2 regions of the Holdemania sp. 1001095H_141210_F2 genome follow, and region 2 is predicted to be linked to the other one. Evidence: riboswitches for the same ligand, from Rfam matches in the RefSeq annotation. Region 2 holds a riboswitch; the other holds the start of a gene.
The links. Region 2 has a riboswitch for lysine ahead of I2G61_RS02895 (peptide ABC transporter substrate-binding protein). Riboswitches for the same ligand answer to the same signal wherever they lie in the genome.

Region 1: linked by a shared signal. The riboswitch ahead of I2G61_RS07570 (YfcC family protein) and the one ahead of I2G61_RS02895 (peptide ABC transporter substrate-binding protein) in region 2 are both predicted to bind lysine.

The regions. Positions count from the first base shown of each region.
Region 1 is NZ_JADNPO010000009.1:24,857-29,070, reverse strand. It holds gene I2G61_RS07580 (FAD-dependent oxidoreductase) at 1-797, opposite strand, end outside; gene I2G61_RS07575 (TetR/AcrR family transcriptional regulator) at 981-1,601, shown strand; lysine riboswitch at 1,708-1,886, shown strand; gene I2G61_RS07570 (YfcC family protein) at 1,968-3,362, shown strand; gene I2G61_RS07565 (M20 family metallopeptidase) at 3,379-4,214, shown strand, end outside.
Region 2 is NZ_JADNPO010000003.1:72,528-76,741, reverse strand. It holds gene I2G61_RS02920 (RcpC/CpaB family pilus assembly protein) at 1-161, opposite strand, end outside; gene I2G61_RS02915 (DUF5411 family protein) at 158-559, opposite strand; gene I2G61_RS02910 (hypothetical protein) at 621-800, opposite strand; tRNA gene I2G61_RS02905 (tRNA-Gly) at 1,108-1,181, shown strand; tRNA gene I2G61_RS02900 (tRNA-Gly) at 1,190-1,263, shown strand; lysine riboswitch at 1,546-1,716, shown strand; gene I2G61_RS02895 (peptide ABC transporter substrate-binding protein) at 1,792-3,426, shown strand; gene I2G61_RS02890 (Cof-type HAD-IIB family hydrolase) at 3,626-4,214, shown strand, end outside.

The sequences.
Region 1 (4,214 bases), on a different contig from region 2:
ATGACCTCGATCGCATCCGCGCCGGCCTGCTGCACAAGATAACAATTCAACAAGCCGTCCATGACGCTGACACCGCCGTTGAGGCCGCCGTCGATGACGTTCATCTTGATCAGAACCGGGAAGTCAGCTCCGCAGCGAGCTTTGATCTTGCGGATGATGTTGCAGGCGAAACGCGCCCGGTTCTCCGCGCTGCCGCCATATTCGTCAGTCCGCAGATTCGCGGTGGCGGAGAAGAACTGAGCGACCAGATAATACCCGGCCCCATGCACCTCTACGGCGTCGTAGCCGGCCTGCTTGGCACGGTAGGCGGCATCCGCAAATTTATCCTCCAGTGCAACGATTTCATCGTGCTCAAAAGCCCGCGGCGTTTCTCCGGTCAGCCCGGTCAGAAAACTATACGGCATCGCGACTGCGGAAGGGGCAACAGCCGGCTGGTTCAGCTTGTGCAGTACATCCAGATTGGCGCCGCGTCCGGCATGGCTGAGCTGGATCGCACACTTGGAACCATATTGATGAATGACGTCGGTGATCCGGCGAAAGCCCGGAATGTACTTGTCGTCGCTCAGTGCGATGTATTGGGCGGTGTTGATGCCCAGCGGCGGATCGACGCAGGTGACCTCGGTGATGATCAGGCCGGTGCCGCCTTTGGCGTTTTCGGCGTAGCGGTTGACGATCGCATCCGTGACGAAGCCATCTCGTCCGGCATCGGTCCCCATTGGCGGCAGGACGATGCGGTTTTTCAGTTCCAGTGTGCCAATTTTGCCCGGCGAGGTGAGGATTGGAAATAAATCAGACATAAAATTCTCCTTTCTTGTGAATGTGATTCACATTGTTGCTTCTATTATACGGGTATGTGCAAATTTTATCAATATGAAAGTGAATTAGATTCACAAAAACTTTAAACAAAGCGCTCTCTTCTGACGCAATCTTGACACCACCGGTGGGCTGGGCTATAGTTAAGCACAGAAAAGAGGGATAGTATGCCGCGATCCGCACGCTTTACGACAACGCATGATCTGCTTAAGAAACAGGCGCTGGCGTTGTTCCTTGAAAAAGGCTATGAACAGACGAGCATTCAGGAAATCACGGAACGCGCCGGGTTAGCGGTCGGTTCCTTTTACCGGCATTTTCCATGCAAGGAGGAGATTTTTGTCGAGATTTGGGACGAATATGCGGCAAAGAATATCCGTGAAACGTTGAAGAAGGCGGAAGCGGCCGGGGATCTGAAATCGTTTCTGGATATTCTGATGCAGGAAAACGAACTGTTCGCGGATGATCCGGTCACGGCGGCGCTCTATTCGACGCAGGCTTCCTTGATCAGCTCCCACCGGGTCGATAATTTTCCGGCGATCGCGGAGTGGTCGATGCGTTACCGGCGTCAGCTTCAGGAATACATCCAGCGCCATGATCCCGACTTAAGTGAAAGCGAAGCCCGGACCCGGGCGAACGTCGTTCATTGTCTGCTCAACAGCTATGCGATGCGTTATGCCGATCGGCTGCAGCGCTTCACCTATGATGCCAAACCGTTCCGTGCAATACTTTATTCCTTATTAAAATTGGAGGATTACGATACCAAAGATCCGCTGTCGTCCGCCGTTTGATCTGTTTTTCAAGTCCTTGGGAAATTCTGTCAGAATTTCCTTTTTTCTTGTGTTTTCCGGTTGAAATGTAAAATTGAATATGGTAATCTAAACATGCTTGTGTGAAAGCACAGCTAGAGGCGCGGAGATTAAGAGTACGCTGATGGAGGCCGAAAGCCTGAGAAGTCAGCCGGAAAGGATGATCCGCCGAAGTCGCTTTGTCATAAAAGCGGCTGGGGACCTATCGAACAGGTAGGTCACTGTCTTTGTAAAGATGCCATTTTACAAAGGAGCACTATCTTAAGGCATATAGGGATGAATGATGATTTCCATTGATCTTTACATGTTTTAGGATGTAAAGATTTTTTTTGTTAAGGAGGAAATTGTATGCGCAAGAAAACTGCCACATCATTCAAAATGCCCCATACCTATGTCATTATCTTCGGCATGGTCCTGCTGACCGCGCTGTTGGCGAACATTGTGCCGGCCGGGGAATTCACCCGTGTCCTGGACGAAGCCAGCGGCAAGATGGTCGTCGTCGCCGATTCGTTCCATTACCTGCCGAAAACCGGCTGCAGTCTGTTTGAAATTTTCACTTCGATTCAGTTAGGCTTCATTGACGGTGCTCAGATTATTTTCTTCATCGTCTTTGCTTACGCCTTTGTTTATATGTTATTGAAAAACGGAACGTTCGATGCGGTCGTCGGCGCCGTTTTGCGAAAGATCGGCAACCGCGTACACCTGTTGATTCCGATCTGCATGATCGCCTTCGGGATCCTCGGCTCAACCATCGGTCTGTTTGAGGAAACCTACGGCCTGCTTCCGATCTTCATTTCAATTGCGATTGCGCTGGGCTTTGACGCCATCGTCGGCGGTTCGATCGTCTATATCGCGGTCGCGGTCGGCTTTGCGGCGGCGACGATCAATCCGTTCACGATCGGCATCGCGCAGGAAGTATCTCAGGTTCCGCTGTTTTCTGGCCTGGGTTACCGGGTCTTCTGCTTTGTTATTTTCATGGGCATCTCGATCATTTATGTCTGGCGCTATGCGGAGAAGGTCAGAAAGCATCCGGAAAAATCAATTCTGGCCGGTGAAAACCTGAATTTCCGCGAAGTCGGTACTAAGGAAGAACTGATGAAGCGTGATTTTACGCTGACGCAGAAAATTTCCGGGCTGTGTTTCATTTTCACCGTCGTCATGCTTTTGATCGGCACGATCAAGCTGGGCTGGTATATCAATGAAATCGCGGCGCTGTTCATCATCATGATGCTTGTGATCGGTCTGGTGTCCCGGTTTACGCCGAGCCAGATCGCGCAGTATTTCATCGAAGCGGCGAAGGATATGATGTTCGGCGCGCTGATCGTCGGGCTGAGCCGGGCGATTCCAGTCATCATGGACAACGCACACATCATCGACACGATTGTGTACTGGCTGTCGACCGGTTTGGCGCAGTTTCAAGGCATTGCGAGCGCGATGGGCATGTTGTTTGTGCAGAATATCATTAACTTCTTCATTCCGTCCGGTGGCGGACAGGCGGTCGTCACGATGCCGATTTTAGCGCCGGTTTCTGAAATGGTCGGCTTGAGCCGGCAAATCGCGGTTCTGGCTTTCCAGTTCGGCGACGGGTTTTCCAATATTTTCTGGCCGACCTCCGTCTTTATGATGTGCGGAATTATGGGCCTGCCGGTCAACAAGTGGTATAAGTTTGTGACGCCGTTGTTCGGTTTATTGTTCATCGCGGAAATTGTGCTCTTAACGATTGCCGTGCTGATCGGATACTAGACGGGAGGAAATCACGATGGAAAAGAACTTGGCGATGCTGCGCGAGGCGCTGTTTGCGCGGGAAGCGGAAATGGCTGAACAGTTTGAACAAGTCCGCGATGAAATCTACGCCCATCCGGAACTGGGGTGTGATGAGGTCTGGTCGTCGCAGTATTTGTGTGAAAAAATGCGCGGCTATGGTTTCACGGTCACGCAGCCTTACGGCGGTCTGGCAACGGCGTTTCGCGCTGAGCTGAACTGCGGCGATGGTCCGAAAATTGCTTTCCTGGCGGAATATGACGCGCTGCCGGGCTATGGTCCGGAGCATAACCAGAACGCCCATGCCTGCGGTCATAACTGGATCGCAGCTTCAACACTGGGCGCAGCCGCCTTGCTGGCGCAGATCAGCGAAGAATTCAGCGGTACAATCGTTTTGATCGGAACGCCGGCGGAAGAAACGCTGGGCGGCAAGTGCGACCTGGTTGACGCGGGCTGCTTTGACGATATTGACGCGGCATTTCAGATGCATTTAGGCGCGGAAAACAACATTCATGTCGTGTCGCTGGCGATGGATTCCCTGCAGTTTGACTTCACCGGGAAAGCGGCGCACGCTGCGGCGTATCCGCATTTAGGCATCAATGCTTTGGATGCCGTCCAGCTCACGTTTGCCGGGATCAACGCCCTGCGCCAGCACATGCAGAGCGACGCAAGGGTGCATGGGATTGTAACCAACGGCGGAGCGGCGGCCAACATCGTGCCGGAAAGCGCGTCCTGTCAGTTCTATATCCGGGCGAAATCCCGCGCTTATCTGGAAGAATTAACACAGCGGATCATCAACTGCGCCAAGGGCGCGGCGCTGATGACGGGTGCGTC
Region 2 (4,214 bases):
AGATATCGCGCCGCAACGGGAACCAAAATCGGATCAATGGCCGCCTGTACGGTCGTTTCATACACTTTATAACCGCATAAGCCCACCGCCAACGTCAGAATCAGCGTTAAAAGCAGCCGGTAGCGCTGAAGAAAAGAAGGGGAAAGCTTTATTTTTTTCATTCTGTCTCCTCGTTTCTTTCAACGATCACCACGTTGTCATATTGCGAATCCATCTGTGCGCTCATCGCTGCTTTCCCCGATTCCCGCACCGCCACGGCAATCGCGGCCGGATCTTCATGAATATCGACAAAGCGAACTTCCAGCTGCGACAGCGTGCTGTGATTCTGCGCGATCTTTGCATTCCACAACCGCATCACCCGGTTTTTATTCACCGACAAACGGTTGTTTACGATCAGGTCTCCGCGGTTCAGCGCTTCGTCCATCACGGATAACTGCGTCGTCCGCACACTCTCAAACAGCGAATCTTCCATAATCAGCTTGCGGTCAAAATCCAGAAACAATAACAGACAGATACAGGCCAGGAAAATCAGGCCGTAAATCTTGACGGATTGACTCATTCATATTCCTCCTTCACATTGATGAAAAGAAAGGAAAGCGCGGCCGCTTTCCTTCTGTCGGTTACGATACCGACGGTGTGTAGTGCTGCCCTAAATCCAGCAAGTTCCCGACGGTCTTACTGATGCCGCTGGTCAGCTGCGCCGCGAATCCAGTGTCGGCCATTGTGATGTAAGCTATCAACAGGCCGACCAGAATTACCGCGATGATTAATCCTCCGTATTCTTGAAATATCTCTTTCATAAACACTCTCCTTTCGCTTACATTAGTAATATTGCGGTATTTTTAAAAAAGCCCCACGAAAAATCAAAATATTTTTACTTTTTTCCGTTTTTTTTAGAATTTTTATGAAAATCTCTGTTTATTTTCATAAATCTGCCTTTTTTTATGTTTTTTGCCTTCACAATGTGATAAACAAGGATTCATTCACATTTCTGCGTTGATCTGTTCTGCCAGACCGCGGCAAAATTTTTTTTATTTTTTTTTAAATTCAGGACTTCATTTTTTTCAAATTATGCTATAATAAATGAGCACTTGGAAATCAGAATGCGCGGGTGTAGTTCAATGGCAGAACACAACCTTCCCAAGGTTGCTACGGGAGTTCGATTCTCCTCACCCGCTCCACAAGTTGTGCAGATGTAGTTCAATGGTAGAACGCGACCTTGCCAAGGTCGACACGGCGGTTCAATTCCGCTCATCTGCTCCATGGTCATCAAAGCTCCGGATTGCGGAGCTTTTTTATTTTTTCCATTTTGCTGATCCCCGCCGCTCAGCTTGCGTTATCCCCTGTGTGCTAAAGGAACGCTTAACTTCGTGCCGGTTCTTTATCATCCCGGCCGTTTCAATCCCTGCCCGCCTTGCATTTTATTCCATGAAAATAATTTTCTTTAATTTTCATAAAATAACAAAATTTTCATTTTAATTTCTGGAAATCGTTTTTAATCGCTTGACTTTTCACGAATAACGGATAGACTTATAACATACAACAAAAACATGTAGAGGTAGCGGTGCAGATGAGTACGAAAGGGGAGCCGGCGGGCGATGATCTTTTCAGAAAGGCAACCACCGCCGAATAACAGGCTTCGGCAGAAGTTGGTTATGGGGCTGCAGGAAATACCCGCAGCACTCCTTCATTCAATGAAGAGGCGCTATTGCATAGAAAACGGTAATTCACCGCGTATGTAATAGTACGCGGTTTTTGTTTATCAGAGTCAATTCTGAGGAGGAAGAAAAGATGAAGAAAGTATTTACCCTTCTATGCTCCATCATGCTGCTGTTCACCGCGGCCTGTTCGTCGCAAAACGCCGCTCAGGGAAACCGGGCTTCAGATGAGGGACTGGTCGTCGCGATCGGAGGTCAGATCACAACCTTAGATCCAGGCTTAACCCAGGAAACAGTCAATGATTACGTACTGCGTCATTTGACCGCCGGTCTGTTTCGAGCTGACGACAGCAATCAGATCATCAACGATCTGTGCCAGGATTATACTCTTTCTGACGATGGGCTGACCTACACGTTCACTCTGCGCGACGGCGTTGTGTGGAGCGACGGTCAGCCGCTGACATCCGCCGATTTCAAATATGGAATCCTGCGGAATCTCACCTACGGCGCCGACAATTCCTGGTCGATTTACTACCCAATGACCTATCTGGCCGGCGCTGAAGAAATCGCCGGCAACATGGATCTGGATCCGACGCAGATTGAAATTGAAGGCGTCAGCACGCCTGATGATCAGACATTGGTTCTCAAACTGATCAAGCCCTGCGCCTGGTTCCCACAAATGCTGACAAACTATGTCTGGCGGCCGCTGCGCGCTGACATCGCCGACGCCCACGAATCGCTATGGGCCTTCAAGCCCGGTTATCCGACTGTCGGTCCGTACACGCTGGAAGAATGCAATGAAAATGAAAAAGCCGTCGTTGTGAAGAACGACAACTACTATGACGCTGATAGCATCACGATGCCGCGGATCACATTCCTGGTCATGGCCGATTCCGACGCGCAGTCCCTGGCGTTTAAAAACAACGAAATTGATATGGCGCTCAACATAACCGCGACGATTGCCGAAGGGTATCCAAATCCGGAAGAAATCTGGAAAATCCCACAAATCTCCAGTTATTTCATCGCTTTAAATTCCGGCTCTACCGGTCCTGACTATTTAAAAAATGTCGACGTCCGCCGGGCCTTAGCCCTTTCCATCGACAAGGATGCCTTGGTCAGCGCTGTCGGCAGCGAGGAATACTACCGCGTTCTGCATGGTTATGTTCCGGAAGGCTTAGCCGGGGCTGAGGGCGATTTCCGCAAGGAACAGGACGCCAGAGAAAAATATCTGGAATACAACCTGGACGAAGCCAAAGCTTTATTAGCCAGAGCGGGTTATGATGAAAGTCATCCGTTAAAAATTGTTTACAAGTATTCGCAAAGCCAGCTGCACGCTGACGTGGCGCAGATTCTGCAGCAGATGTGGGAAAAAGCCGGGATTCAATGTGAGCTGCAGGTCGTGGAATCCGGCGTCTTCTACAATCAGGTTGACAATGGCGATTTTGAAACCTCCCGTTATGGATACAGCGCCGGGGATGATCCTTCCCAGTTCCTCAATTTGTGGACGACTGGTCAGCAGATCGTAGCCTCCGTGGACGATCCGATTTATGATAAAATGGTTGATGAAGCGGGATATCTGGTCGATCATACGGAATACATGAACGCTTTGCATGACGCTGAACGTTATCTGATCGAAGAGAACGTCTACCTGATTCCCTTATTCAATTACAACACGCCGGGCTTAAAGAGCACTGCAGTCCAGGGTGTTGAGATGTGGGGCCTGACGCCGTTCTATGGGCATTGCACCCTTCAATCCGACGCTGCGTAAAAACAATCGCTGTCCACTAAAGCTGGAAGATGTGCCTGAGCGCATTTCTTCCAGTTTTTTTATGGCTGTTCGCTCTAAAAAACTTTGTTTGCCGCAACCATGCTGAGACCATTGTTCTTTATTTGTCCTCTGTTTGTTCGCAATCAACCCTTTTCCTTTTTTAGTGCTATACTATCATTAATGAAAACAGGAGGCTTCAATGATGAAATTACTGGCGATTGATTTAGATCAGACACTGCTTCACACCGACAAGACCGTATCCGCAATGACCCGGGAAATTTTCCACAGACTGAAAACAGAAACCGATCATCAGGTGATTGTGGCGACCGGCCGAGCCGTCATGCGCGCTAAAGAATACATGGAGGCGATCGAAGCTGACGGGATCATTTCATTAAACGGCGCAAAGACAATTTATCATGATCAGACACTCAGCAAATACGGGGTTGAAGCTGACAAGGCGGAAGCACTGATCCGCGAGCTGCTGACCCTTCCTGACACCCATGTCAACGTCACTTATCCCGATGTGATTCTGACCAATAACCGCAGTCTGGTCACCGGCGATCATGTCCACGAATATACCGATTATACGACGATCGACACCGTTGAGATCGCCAAGATTTCCATTGTTACTCAACTTCCGGAAATGATCAGGCAGCTGGATCTTGAAGCCTATCATTGCAAGTTGGTCGATAACGCCAAGGATCCCAATTATTTTGCGATTCTCAACAGTAAGGTATCCAAGCTCACCGGCTTAATGGATTTATGCGCTCATCTCAACATTGAGCTCT